Regions from separate parts of the Nitrosomonas cryotolerans ATCC 49181 genome, predicted to be linked through region 2. Evidence: predicted binding sites of a transcription regulator. Region 2 holds the regulator's gene; the other holds the start of a gene.
What was found. Region 2 encodes sigma-54, which starts transcription at its own class of promoters, with help from an activator protein. Its sites were predicted from a motif close to TGGCACNNTTCCTGCT; they were not measured.
Positions count from the first base shown of each region.

Region 1 (7,553 bases), 560 kb from region 2:
TTTTGCGGGTAGTTGTGGTGGAGCACCACTCTCGATTATTAAGCAATATATTGAACAACAGCAAAGACCGCATTAAACAGGCTTCGCCTGTGCGCTTATATCTCCGCCCTGAAGGACGAAGTTTTACGCGCTATTTGATAAAACACGCATAAAATTGACGTTTTGTTTCTAAGGAGGTATAGTATCGCCTTTTCCGGGGTGTAGCGTAGCCTGGTAGCGCGCCTGGTTTGGGACCAGGATGTCGGGAGTTCAAATCTCTCCACCCCGACCAATTTTCTGCCTTGAGATATGAGGCAAGCCCGGTTTGAGTAGTGCCCGTAGCTCAACCGGATAGAGCACCAGCCTTCTAAGCTGGGGGTTACAGGTTCGATTCCTGTCGGGCACACCATATATTTCTAGTTGATATCTAGTTGAACGACACGTAGTACTCGATTCATTTTTCTAATGGTGGCTGTAGCTCAGTGGTAGAGTCCCGGATTGTGATTCCGGTTGTCGTGGGTTCGATCCCCATCAGCCACCCCATCTGATTACACACAGACTCTATCCAAATATTAAACTATCTACTGGCTTTAATAAAACGGTATAGATCAGTATCTTTTCTTTCTCAAATAAGACCTTATTCAACTTGAACTTTATTCAATTCGAACTTTATAGTATCTCTATAATGATTGTTTGAACAGTTAGTGACCTAGCGTATTTCTAAGGAGTGCATCATGATCCATAACTTATTTAACAGCCTGAAAGAGTGCCCCGGTACCCAGGGTAAAAATGTGCAATTCTACTCACTTCCCGCGCTAGAGGAATCAGGTCTTGGTAAGATTTCACGATTGCCCGTTTCAATCCGCATCGTACTGGAATCGGTCTTACGTAATTTTGACGGTAAAAAAATTACCGAAGAACACGTCAGGCAACTTGCTGGGTGGAAGCCTAATGCAACCCGCACTCATGAAATTCCTTTCGTTGTATCTCGCATCGTACTACAGGATTTTACCGGCGTTCCGCTATTGGTAGATCTGGCCGCCATGCGCAGTGCCGCGGTGAGAATGGGGAAAGATCCCCAACTCATCGAGCCATTAGTACCTGTTGATCTAGTCGTTGATCACTCGGTACAGGTTGACTATTATGGCGATAAGGATGCACTCAGACACAATATGGAAATAGAGTTTTCCCGTAATAATGAGCGCTATCAGTTTATTAAATGGGGAATGCAGGCGTTTAATACGGTCAAAGTGGTACCGCCAGGCATCGGAATTGTACATCAGGTTAATCTGGAATACCTTGCGCGCGGCGTACATCAGAAAAACGGAGTGATTTACCCAGATACTTTAGTTGGGACCGACTCACACACAACAATGATTAATGCTATCGGGGTTGTTGGTTGGGGTGTAGGTGGCATTGAAGCAGAAGCAGGAATGCTCGGTCAACCCGTATATCTGCTAACACCCGATGTTGTCGGTGTAAATCTCACCGGTCGGTTACGTGATGGTGTTACAGCTACAGATTTGGTATTAACGATCACAGAAATGCTGCGTAACGCTAATGTAGTCGGAAAATTTGTAGAATTCTTTGGCGAAGGGACTGCCTCGCTGACCCTGCCTGACCGGGCTACCATTGCGAATATGGCACCTGAATATGGCGCCACCATGGGGTTTTTTCCTGTTGATGATGTCACCATTGAATACTTCAAAGGTACAGGACGCAGCAGCGAAGAGGTCACTACATTTCAAGCTTATTTCAAAGCACAGAAACTATATGGCATTCCACGTAAAGGCGATATCGACTACAGCCAGGAACTGGAACTTGACTTAGCGTCAGTTGCACCCTCGTTAGCAGGTCCTAAGCGCCCGCAAGATCGTATTGATCTTACTCACATTAAATCCCAATTCACCGCGCTTTTTGGCAAACCCAAAGCTGAGAATGGTTATGATAAGCAAGCAACAGATTTAAATCAACGCTATTCAATCCGGGACCATCACGATGGAAGCACAGAAGTTTGCACAAATATTGGTTACGGCAATCAAGATGAAAGTTATCTACCACCCGGGAGCGCCAGAAATGTATCAGAAATGGTCAGCAACCATCCAACACCAGATATAACAGACTCTGCCACCCATACACTCAATGACGCCGTTGATCTGGGTCATGGTGACATATTGATTGCGGCGATCACCTCTTGCACCAACACTTCCAACCCAAGTGTATTAATAGCAGCAGGATTACTAGCCAAAAAAGCAATAGAAAAAGGGCTGACCGTCAAACGCCATATCAAAACATCCCTTGCACCGGGCTCACGAGTCGTAACAGAATATCTCACTGCGACTGGATTATTACCTTATCTCGAGCAACTGGGTTTTAACCTGGCAGGTTATGGCTGCACTACCTGTATCGGCAATTCCGGTCCACTGGCTGAATCGATTGAAGAAGCTATCGTAAAGAATGATTTAGTATGTGCAGCTATACTCTCGGGTAACCGCAATTTTGAAGCCCGCGTTCATGCTAATATTCGCGCTAATTTTCTCGCCTCACCACCTTTAGTCGTGGCATTTGCTATTGCAGGAACGATATTAAAGGATCTCACAACTGAGCCGTTGGGTATTGGCAAGAATAATGAACCCGTTTGGCTGCACGATATTTGGCCAAGTAACGAGGAAATCCAGAGATTAATGAAATTTGCTACCAATGCAGAAACATTTCAGCGACTCTACAGCAATCTCACCCAAGATCATCCATTGTGGAACAATATATCTGCAACAACCGGTCAAGTCTACAACTGGCCCAAGTCAACCTATATTGCTGAGCCTCCTTTCTTTCACAGCTTCTCCATACAATTAACACCGCCCAGCCAATCTAGCGAGATCAAAAATGCACGTGCATTGGGCATATTTGGCGACTCGGTGACGACCGATCATATCAGCCCTGCTGGCGCAATTAAAGATAGCTCACCTGCAGGAAAATATTTACTTCAAGATGGGATATCTAAGGCTGATTTCAATAGCTATGGATCACGGCGCGGCAATCATGATGTCATGATGCGCGGCACTTTTGCTAATGTACGTATTAGAAACCTAATGATTCCAGATAGTGAAGGCGGCATCACTCTTTATCAAGAAAATGGTAATGTTGAAAATGTGCAAATGAGTATTTATGATGCTGCCATGAAATATCAAGCGAAAGGTGTGCCCATGGTGGTATTCGGCGGTAAAGAATATGGTACAGGATCAAGTCGTGACTGGGCCGCCAAAGGAACTCAGCTACTTGGCGTCAAGGCCGTGATTGCCAATAGCTTTGAACGTATACATCGCAGCAATCTGATCGGCATGGGAGTGCTTCCTTTACAATTTAAGAGCAATGATGGAGTCCAATCACTTGGAATTCAAGGCAATGAACAATTTGACATCCTCAATCTCGATAATATTCAGCCCCAACAACACGTTATACTTGTCATTCATAAACAAGATGGCACACAACAGAAAATTGAACTACTCTGCCGAATTGATACCGCAATTGAGGTCGATTACTATATGCACGGCGGCATTTTACCCTATGTCTTGAGAGAGCTAATGACAGCTTAATTCATATAACATATTACAAAGTTGCCTCGGAACACCTGGATCGAGGCAACTTTAATATTATCTGGGAATGCTCATATTAAAAAGACCGCTGCATAACTGGTTATCTCGGACTGGGCAAGATTTTTAAGTGTTTGCTTTATCAATGCTGCAAGTAATCAGAAAAGCTCAAAAACACAGTTATGCAGCGGTCTTTTAAAGTGCTATTGCTATGATGATACATTCACGCAGCAATGTTTTTGACAAAAAACACTGGTATTATTATTTTCTTTGACTCAATCCAATATTTTTTGCATAGCATTGTCTTCTTTTAGAGACAAAAAAACAGCTATCAACATGTTGACTTAATTTTTCTCAGCTTGATGTCGACCTGCTTTCTATCCATTCAAATGGAAAAATTGATTACTGTGCCTGTCATGCACTGAATTATTCGCATCGTTTAGCTATTTATTTCTGCATTCTTCTGCATTCCATTTCCACAATAACCAACACACATACTTATCGTGAAGGCTGCTTCGCTTCGTATAACTAAAGCGCCACCCCTTTCACATATTCCGGCCATATTAATGCTTGCCTGGCAACCTATATTCCTGATCAAGAGCAGATTTCCAGGCTATTGAGTTCTCATATGCTATCCGATTTTTGAGAACAATGGCTTTGGTAGCTGGTTGACTAGTCAGCTAGCCCTATATTTTAAACCGGGAATCGACATCAACATCAACAATAATAAAAACTAAACAGAATCTCTCAGAATCATATTCTTCATTTGCTCATTATCCAAACAATACAGTCCTGTCAAGCTAACACTCTGTTTCCTCGCATCATCTGTCTCTTTCTAGAGACAAATAGAATTCATACGGATCATATAGTTACTGTATAAGAACAAAAATACACATCTAATCAACAACAATTCACCATTCCCTGATTTTAATAAAATATTACAACTTATTGATTATTAATTAATAAAAATTAATGGCCCAATTCTTGCTTGTTAATTACATATAAATTAGAATTACAGGCTTTCCGAGATTTTCGGTTTTATAAAGTATCACCTCTATCAAGTTAGATAAAGGAACTTACGATGATATTACCAGCTAATAATTAGTCATCAGCATAATTATTATTATATAGAAATCGTACTTATATAGATTAGATCCTTTCTATAGTTCCCAAAATTAACTATTTTAAATGGAAGATAAATGAGAAATATAGTTCAGACAACGCATAAATTAAAAACCAATGCTATCCACCTTATCCAATCTCAGACAACCACCTTCCGCTCTAACTTACTTTCACCCAATAATAAAAAGTCACATACTGATAAAATACGGCTACAACTTCCCGCCAGAAGCAATCCAACCCATCATATTCCAACACCCGAAGAATTTGTTACCCATGAAAAACAAGAATATCTTCTGAAACAGAACGATTACAGTATTCATTTGGTTAATTCTCTCAAGCAACGGCTTGATACCAGCACACTGATTAGACGCATGTATACTTCCCGCGGCTATCATACTGAAAATACAACCCTCCTTTCATATGATCCCAATCAGGTTACTTTTGAAGCATCTAACAGCCAGACTCTCTTTGGTACACTGACGCTAGCTGTCGACTCAAATAAGGGCCTACTTGCCGATAAGCTTTATAAACGGGAAATTGATATGCTCCGCGCAAAGGGTAAGAAGGTCTGCGAACTATCAAAACTTGCTATCAATCCATTGCATAGTTCTAAAAGATTACTGGCTTTTCTATTTAATCTGGCTTATATCAGTGGACGCATCATCAACAAAGCGACCGATTTTGTTATTGAAATTAATCCACGCCATGCCGGATACTATAAACGTATATTAGGATTTCATCAGATTGGCGAGAAACGAATATGCCAACGTGTTAATGCGCCAGCCGTATTGTTACACTTGAAACTGGATTATGTAGAGGCACAAATTGCTTGCTTGGCTGGCTCCCGAGAACCACAGCAAAAATCCCTCTACGCTCACTTTCTTACCGAACACGAAGAGAGAAGAATCGCTAACCGAATGAAATCCAGGTTGATTGAACAACAATTCTATAACCAATCACAAGCTACAGCAGCATGTAATTAAACAAGATTAAACGCTTTTATTTTTTTATTTAATTTCACGGATTTCAACTATTCATCCCTGGCTTTGCTCTGCCAGACATTCCAAGTCTCATGCGAAGCAAGGATGCTCCATATCTCACCAGTATTCTACTAAGAAATCAGGCAAACCATATGCAGCACAAACTCACTGCTTATTATCGCGATTTTCTGTATTACTTAGATATCAGGTTATATCTACCCCTTTCCTAGAGGAAAAGAATTTCCAATTCAATAGCTGTAATCTGAATGCACCTAAATACATACAAGATTTACGTTATTTCCAAGATTAGCCAATTGATTATCATTGTTATGGCACACACTTAATGCAATTAGGTGAGATGATTGCACAGGAATTCATCGCTTGAACAATGAATAACACCCTTTATCTATGCCGATCAGGGTACGTCCATACCACAGCAACTGGCATTCAAACTGCATCCGATACGACAAACCTAAACTGTTTCTTTACTTCCCCGGTCTGAATCTCAGGGCTTCTCCGAGATTTTAATAAGAATCGAGAATAAACACTTATTCTCGATTAATTTCCTGCCCAGATCGGACTTGCTTAAACGGCAAATTGCTTCTCTTTTGCCCGAGGGGAAACAAAACCCATACCCACTAATCCAATGCCCAATAAGAATAATATGCCAGGCTCTGGTACTGGTACTGGTGAAAAGCTTGTATTTCCCGAACCAATAATTATTGCGTCAGTAAAATTATTAGGAGGCAGAGCAACGCCCGTTACACTGGTATTGACTCCATTAAAGTCTCCCACGGTAGAGCCACCAGCAAAAGCCGTACCACCAAAAAATCCGCCTACAGGTGTGGCATCAAACTCCACATTAAAATCACCTGCGGCCAACCCCGGGAAAACATGAAATCCACCGCTATGTGATCCCAACACTCCTGACAGGACTTTTATATCCTCTCCAGCACCAGCGGTAGTCACTATAGAACCACCAGACAGGCCAAATGCGGTATCCAAGGACAGATCCACAAAAAAATCAACCGAAAAACCAGTGAACGTACCGTCTACGCCCGATCCCGGTGCCATTGCGGTAGTTCCATTTCCGCTAAACAATGCGTAGAGTTGATAATTTACTCCTAACCCTGTTCCAAGAATTGGAGCTCCACCTAAACTATTACGAAAAGTACCAAAAAAACCACCGCCGGTTTCTGCAAATGTAAAACCAGTTTGATCTACTTCAGCTGTATAGCTAAAATCGATATAACGTGCATTAAAAGAGGCATTTGCCTCACCAACTGCACCAGGATTAACGGTAAATTCTTCCGCAAACGACAAACCACTCGGGATATGTGAGGCTAAGGCTGTTGAGCTGCTTAAGATTAATCCCGCCGCCACAAATGCCCCAGCCATTAAATGTTTCGACGAGTTAGATAATAATTTCATAATCTACTCCTTTAAATTGAATTGCGATAAATAAACCAGAGCCAACGTGTCGAATGGCTAGAAAAAACTAGCCATGTAAGATATATAAAGCAAATATTATGCCATTAAATATATCTATTTTATAAACAGCTTATTACAAGATTATCTTGCTATAGGAATAACGGAACACTAAATAAGGTGTAAAAAAATTCGACATAAAAACTGAATAATTGCGACTAAAATTGCCACTCTTATTGGATCTAAGGCCTGTTAATACTATCTAGCGTAGTATAAGGAATCACCGAAACCCAGCACCAACAGATCGGACATTACGTGCCGTGTCATGTACAAAAAATGCAATGACATCGAAAGCTTATTCCGCGAGCTCAAGGCATCTCGTCGAATATTCTCCAGATTCGGCAAACTGGATATCATCTGAGACCTTTGCAAAACCCCAGCAATTGAAAAATTA
Region 1 is NZ_FSRO01000001.1:1,346,270-1,353,822, reverse strand. Features, by position in the region: gene tnpA (IS200/IS605 family transposase) at 1-76, shown strand, start outside; tRNA gene BUQ89_RS06065 (tRNA-Pro) at 195-271, shown strand; tRNA gene BUQ89_RS06060 (tRNA-Arg) at 312-388, shown strand; tRNA gene BUQ89_RS06055 (tRNA-His) at 448-522, shown strand; gene BUQ89_RS06050 (aconitate hydratase) at 714-3,572, shown strand; gene BUQ89_RS06045 (N-acyl amino acid synthase FeeM domain-containing protein) at 4,769-5,674, shown strand; gene pepA (flocculation-associated PEP-CTERM protein PepA) at 6,257-7,102, opposite strand.
Region 1: the regulator sigma-54 is predicted to act here: its motif matches at 4,543-4,558, upstream of BUQ89_RS06045 (N-acyl amino acid synthase FeeM domain-containing protein).

Region 2 (7,553 bases):
ATCAGCTTCTGGTTTAATCCTGCTGCAATGGCTGCTAGCGTACCCATCGTGCAGGGACAAATAACCATCGAATCCGCAGGATTAGAACCCGAAGCAACCGGTGCAAACCACTCCTCCCGTCCGAATACGCGTAATTGCCCTTGAGCTAACCCGAAATAATTATTGAAAAATACTTCTGCTTCTTGAGCACGAGATGGCATTATCAGCTTCATTTCCTGCTGTGCAACAATTTGGGCTACTTTTGAATAAAGTAGGTATACAGAATTGCCTTCAGCCAGCAACATTTCTAACAGGCGGATTCCATACGGCATACCAGAAGCTCCCGTGTAAGCAAGCGTGATGGTTTGAGAATTTTTCATTTTTTACCCGATGAGACCTTTGCAAAACCCCAATAGTTGAAAAATTAACTCTTTATAATCAATAGATTAGAAACTTTTGGCGAGAAATTTTTCAAAAGTCTCCCGATATATACGTAAGCTTAGAACCAACTCTACAAATACGATACTGTACTAAATAATTCTTCAGGCTTATTCTGCTTGAACATCCCTCATTTCTTGATCATGCCGTTCAATAAAATCTTTAGTGCCGTCAATACCTCTTAACTGCAAGACATAATTACGCACTGCGGCCTCCACTAATACAGCTAAATTACGGCCTGCAGCAACAGGGATAATAACTTTGCGAACATCCACATTCATAATGTTTTCATTCAAATTACTTAAAGGTAATCGCTCCAATAAGTTGGCATCTGTACCACCTGAGTTTTGTAAATGTACGATCAATTTCATATTTTTCCGCCGACGTACTGCCGTTTCACCAAAAATAGTACGTATATTCAACATTCCCAATCCACGTACTTCAAGAAAATCACGTAACATCGGCGGACAGCGGCCTTCTAATGTCTCCGGCGCGATACGGCGTAGCTCTACAACATCATCAGCTACTAATCCATGACCACGACTTATCAGCTCCAAAGCCAACTCGCTTTTACCAACACCGCTCTCTCCAGTTATTAATACGCCCATTCCCAGCACATCCAGAAGTACGCCATGCAAACAGCTAGATGGGGCCAAGACATGCCCCAGATAAGTACGCAACAACCAAATTACTTCCAGACTCGGATAAGGTGAACACAATAAGGGTATAAGATTAGTGCTTGCCATCGCTCGCATTGAAACCGGCACTTCCCCACCGTCAGCAACAATAATACAGGCGATTCCGCTTTGGGTTAATTGCTTTATTTTATTTTCAAGGGAAGTAGGATCTAATTGATTTAGATAATTAACTTCAGCATTACTTAATACCTGTATCCAATTAGGATGTATAAAATTGAGATGGCCTATCACCCCTTGTCTAGATTGAGCAATAGCTTCATCATTGAGTTGCTTTTCACCTCCTGCCTGTCCCTCTTCCCAGGTTAAACCCAGCTTCCCTTTTTTATCATTAAATAATTGCGCTATACTAATTTGAGGCATTCGGTGTCCAATCAACAATAAGCTTATGAATCTCTACAGCATCTTTACTACGTAAAAGATTTTCGCGAAAACTCCTATCACTGAACATCTGTGCCAACTCACTGAGGATTTGCAAATGTTTATCAGTCGCTTTTTCAGGAACAAGCAGAATGCAGGCAAGATTCACTGGTTGACCATCAGGCGCATCAAATGGGATTGCCTCTTTCATTCTAACCAATGCTGCTACAGCTTCACGCAATCCTTTAATCCTACCATGTGGAATGGCTACCCCTTGACCAAGACCAGTAGAACCCAGTTTTTCACGAGCAAACAAGCTATCAAAAACCTGACTACGCGCCACCTGTAATGTGTTCTCAAATAATAATCCAGCTTGTTCAAATACGCGTTTCTTGCTAGCAACATCTAAATCAACGATAACATTGGATAGCGGTAATAATTGTGAAATGAGATTCATAGAAAAATAAAGTTATTTCCGTTAAATGGCAATGAAGTATTCTTTTTCTTACTTATTAGCCCTACTACAAAAATTATCTTGGCCAAATAAAAGCCATAGTCATCATTCTCAATAATGTGAGTTATATTTAAATTATTTCTATATCTCAAAATCCTGGTCTTTCAATGCACCTTCATTGCGACGCTCCAGGTTCTTCTCTTTATGTTTAAGTATTTGTCGATCTAGCTTGTCTATCAGGTTATCGATTGATGCATACATATTAGTACCATCCGCTTCAACAAAGATATCCTTTCCCCGCACGTGCACGTTTGCTTCAGCTTTTTGTCCATGTTTCTCCACCGACAATGTCACTGTAACATCGATTACATGATCAAAATGGCGCGTGATTTTATTTATCTTAGAAATAACATATTCGCGCATCGCGGGCGTAATTTCTACGTGGTTACCAGTAAGATTGAGATTCATTATGTCTCCTTAATTCCTATTAAAATGACTTACGAAGATTAGTCGGGGGAATTTGCATTGACTCCCGATATTTTGCTACGGTACGACGAGCCACAACGATATCCTGTTGTCCTAGAATTTTTGAAATCCGGCTATCACTCAGTGGTTTTTGTGGATTCTCAGTTTTTACTAATTGCTTAATTAACTCACGAATGGCGGTAGCAGAGCAAACACCACCCGTATTTGTCGCAACATGACTGCCAAAAAAATACTTAAGTTCAAATATACCACGAGGAGTATGCATAAATTTTTGAGTGGTCACACGTGATACGGTTGATTCGTGCAAATTTAGATTATCGGCTATTTCTCGTAATACAAGTGGACGCATAGCCACTGCTCCATATTTAAAGAACTGTTGCTGGCGCTCAACAATCGCACTGGACACACTCAGGATGGTACTGAAACGTTGATGAATATTTTTAATAAGCCATTTAGCTTCGCTTAACTGGCTAGCCAATCCATGCGCTGAATCATGATGACGCTGGTTCAGTATATTGGCATAAAGACGATTAACACTAAGACGTGGAATAGCATTTAGATTAAGATTCGCCACCCAGATTCCATTCATTTTTTTTACAATCACATCTGGCACAATATAACGCACATCTTCAGAGTTGAATATTGCTCCTGGGCGCGGGTTAAGATGAGTAATCAATTGCTGAACTGAACGTAAACAATCATCATCGCAACTCAGTAATTTTTTAATCTGGCCAAAATTCCGTGATGCCAGAATTTCTAAATATTCATTTACCAATAATAACGCTTGATCGCGATAAGGCGTCTCAACTGGCTGCAGCTGTAACTGTAACATAAGACATTCTCTCAAATTACGTGCTCCAACTCCAGATGGGTCTAGATGCTGTAAGTACGCAAGAGCAATATGCATATCATCCATATCGATTTCAAGCTGCGGCGGCAATATCTCAACCAATTCCTGCAAATCCTGAACAAGATAACCATCATCATTCAGGCTATCAATCAACAAACCTACGATGCTCTTATCGCGTTCAGAAATCTGACTTTGACTAATTTGTACATTCAAATGCTCGCGTAAACTAATCGGCTTTGCAGCCAATTGCGGCAGCTCATATTCATCTTCGCGCGAGCCATTGTAAAAATCATGGTCTTGCTTCCAATCAGATTCATTGTTCTGACTCATCACTGTCGTAGTCATATTCTCTACTGAAATGACCTCTTTAGCTGCGTCATCCTGGAAGTCCGACGAATCTGACATGAGCAATTCTGAATTATTACCTGGTTGCACATCTCTGTAATCAGAGCAATTATCCCATTCCAGTAACGGATTCTCCTGCATTATGCGTTCTATTTCCTGACTTAACTCTAGCGTAGACAACTGCAACAATCGAATGGATTGCTGTAGTTGTGGTGTAAGTTTTATTTGCTGTGATAATTTTAGCTGGAGAGTTGGCTTCATTACTTTAGTAAAACAGCAGTTACATGTAACCTCGGATTAATTCAAACATCATCTTTATAGTCGAAAATGTTCTCCTAAATATACTTTTCTTACACGCTCATTATAAATAATTTCATCAGGCTTCCCGTTAGCCAAGACCGTTCCCTCACTGATAATATAGGCTCGGTCACAAATTCCTAATGTCTCTCTCACATTGTGATCAGTAATGAGCACACCAATATTACGTTCCTTAAGAAAACGGATTACTTTTTGTATATCAATTACAGCAATAGGGTCCACACCTGCAAAAGGCTCATCCAATAGAATAAAGCGTGGTTGTGATGCTAATGCCCGAGCAATTTCTACACGGCGGCGCTCTCCTCCAGACAAACTAATAGCAGGATTAGTGCGCAAGTGACTAATATGAAGATCGTTTAACAAATCATTTAAATGTTTTTGTATCTCATCAGAGTTAAAGTTCTGTAACTCCAGTACAGCGAGAATATTATCCTCTACAGATAAGCGTCGAAAAATTGATGCTTCCTGGGGTAAATAGCTGATGCCAAGGCGAGCACGATGATGAATCGGCATCTGGCTTAAATCATGGCCATCCAAATAAATACCTCCCCCATTAAGCGGCACTAATCCCACAACCATATAAAAGCAGGTTGTTTTACCTGCACCGTTAGGCCCTAGCAAACCAATGACTTCACCACTCGCAAGAGAAAAAGAAACATCGTGCACTACTGTACGCGACTTATATTGCTTTTTTAAATGATTAGCTTCTAATTTACTCATTTCCTAGATCTAAAGCTCGGTCATCGATTAGCATGAGGTTTTACGGCGTATCCGTATCTGCGTTATCAGGTTTATTCTTCGGTTGAATCACCACCCGAACTCGATTATCAAGACCCGTTTCAACACCTCGTTCGTTGCTCCCGATCACCTGGAAAAATTCGCTGTCCATATCATAAGAGATATAATCTCCTTGAACTTCATCCAATCCACGTTTTAAGCGTGCCTTCCTAAACAATTCTATCTTGTCAGTTTTATTGTCCAACTCAACTCGTTTACCCCATCCCTCAATATATTCATTCAGTCCATCACGCTTCTGCCGAAAACTAACGAGATCTCCCCAAGCAGTCGCATATCGAAAACCATAAGCATCCTCTTTCATGACCACTTTGTCAGCACGAATAAGCAGCGTTCCCTGAGTGAGTACGACATTACCTGTGAATACGCTAATTCGATTACCATCTTTTCGATTGACATCTTCCACGGTTGCACGATCAGCTTCTAAATGAATAGGCTTATCGCGATCAGCACGCTCAGCCAAAACGGTCTGTGTAAAAAACAGACTGAATAAGAAAGCTAGAAAATGAGTCTTCATATATTTTTTATTAACAAATCGCCAGCTAGTGTTTATTAGTCAGTATCATTTATCAACAGCTCGCACGCGCGATAACAATTGGACCATACCAGTACGATTATCTAATTCAAACCCAATTGCATCAATCGTAGTATTTGACCTGGAAATAGTTACAGATTCGCCCGTCTTGGCAATATTTTCATCCGGAATAAGATGCAAAAAACTGGTCACCATGGTTATCTTATCTTTTTCATCATCTGACCCTCTCAATATCGTCACATGACCGGTAAGATAAATATCTTCTCCGTTACCTAACAATTCAGCCCGATCCGCAACCATTCGCATCAACGGTTTGCCCGGTTGAGTACTCATAAAATGTATTTTTTCTAGATGAGTAATATCCTCATTTAGATAGTGAAACATTTTTTCTGCAAAATAAGTTCTGCTCACAACTTTCTCATGATCCATGCGAATTCCTGAAAGATTTTCCACAATATAATCAGGATGACGATACGCTTCATTATCTTGCGTTATCGCTGCGGGCTGCACCGCTTGATCCAGCCAGAACGTCAATAACACAATGATAATCAGAAGTATCAGGGGAAAACTGAGATGCAGGCGATTAATCATTTAAATTTAGAATGCATCAATCTATTTAGAATCTAAAATTTTGAATATCAGTCTGACTCCAATAGCAAGAATGTTTACAAAACAAATTATACCAGAACTCATGCGCTATACATGATAGGGCAGCATAGCGTATTTAGCCTAAAAATCCGTTTAATTGACAACTGGCTATCTCATATCACTACATTCGCCGAGATCTCGCCCCATTCGCTTGTATATTTTTAAATCCCAAACTTGAATATGTATCCAAATGTGTTAATGTTCCTTTTTAGACGTAATAAATAAAGAAACGGTCATGTATATGGAAGCCATTAAGTTCGAGCATTTTGATCAGATGCAAGATGATATCTGCGCACAACGTATCACTGCAGCCAAGAATAAATTAGGAAAGCGCGTCATTATATTGGCGCATCATTATCAACGAGCGGATGTCTATAAATATGCTGATCTTACTGGCGATTCATTGAAGCTTTCATATCTTGCCGCTCAGACTAACGCAGATTATCTGGTATTCTGCGGCGTACATTTTATGGCTGAAGTCGCCGATATTCTCTCTAGCTCAGAACAAACTGTTATCTTGCCTGATCTTGCAGCCGGCTGCTCAATGGCTGATATGGCAAGTCTCTCCAAGGTGGAGCATGCTTGGCGTGAACTTGCCGAGATACTCGATCCTGAAGAGGTCATTACGCCCATAACTTACATTAATTCAGCTGCTGATTTAAAGGCTTTTTGTGGCGAGCATGGCGGCATCGTCTGTACTTCTAGTAATGCCACCAAGATTCTAGAATGGTCCTTTGCGCAACGTGAAAAAGTCTTGTTCTTCCCAGATCAGCATCTCGGTCGCTGGAGCGGGCACAAACTAGGTATTCCACTAGATGAGATGTTGGTTTGGGATTTTGATGAGCCAATGGGCGGCCTTACTCCAGAACAAATAAAAAAAGCTAAAATTCTACTATGGAAAGGACACTGTTCGGTACACCAGATGTTTCAACCACAGCATATCCTGCGCTTTCGTAATCAATATCCAGATGGACTCGTAATTTCTCACCCAGAATGTAGTTACGAAGTATGCAAAGCATCGGACTACGTGGGTTCTACTGAATATATTATCAATACAATAAGCAAAGCAAAAGCAGGGACTCGCTGGTTGGTTGGAACAGAATTGAATCTGGTCAGCCGCATCAGTGAAGAATTCAAATCACAGGAAAAAATAGTACAATTCATGTCACCAATGGTTTGCATGTGCTCGACTATGGCACGAATTGACCCGCAACATCTAGCTTGGGCACTGGAAAATTTGGTTAATGAAAAAGTAGTTAATCAGATAAAAGTACCCGTAGACGAATCAAAATTGGCAAAACTTGCTTTGACTCGAATGCTAGAAATATCATAGTCACATATCAGTGTAAAAATACTTAAGCACAAGTAATTAGCAGCTATGCCCATAAAAATATTTTTTGTTCCGGAACAACTTTGTAGTTATCAGACTATTCAAAGTTACTATTTATTCCGTGCTTGATAAATTACATATTGCCACATATAACATCCATAAAGGTTTCTCAAGCTTCAACCAACGTATCATTGTCCATGAGTTACGTAAGCATTTACGAGCACTCAATGTTGATATCGTTTTTTTGCAAGAAGTCGTTGGTCATCATACAGCATATGCTGCTCATTTTAAGAATTGGCCAAGTCTTTCCCAATACGAAT
Region 2 is NZ_FSRO01000001.1:1,909,737-1,917,289, reverse strand. Features, by position in the region: gene BUQ89_RS08555 (flavin prenyltransferase UbiX) at 1-359, opposite strand, end outside; gene hprK (HPr(Ser) kinase/phosphatase) at 528-1,475, opposite strand; gene BUQ89_RS08545 (PTS sugar transporter subunit IIA) at 1,462-1,929, opposite strand; gene hpf (ribosome hibernation-promoting factor, HPF/YfiA family) at 2,068-2,394, opposite strand; gene BUQ89_RS08535 (RNA polymerase factor sigma-54) at 2,414-3,868, opposite strand; gene lptB (LPS export ABC transporter ATP-binding protein) at 3,923-4,645, opposite strand; gene lptA (lipopolysaccharide transport periplasmic protein LptA) at 4,686-5,237, opposite strand; gene lptC (LPS export ABC transporter periplasmic protein LptC) at 5,283-5,846, opposite strand; gene nadA (quinolinate synthase NadA) at 6,139-7,236, shown strand; gene BUQ89_RS08510 (endonuclease/exonuclease/phosphatase family protein) at 7,355-7,553, shown strand, end outside.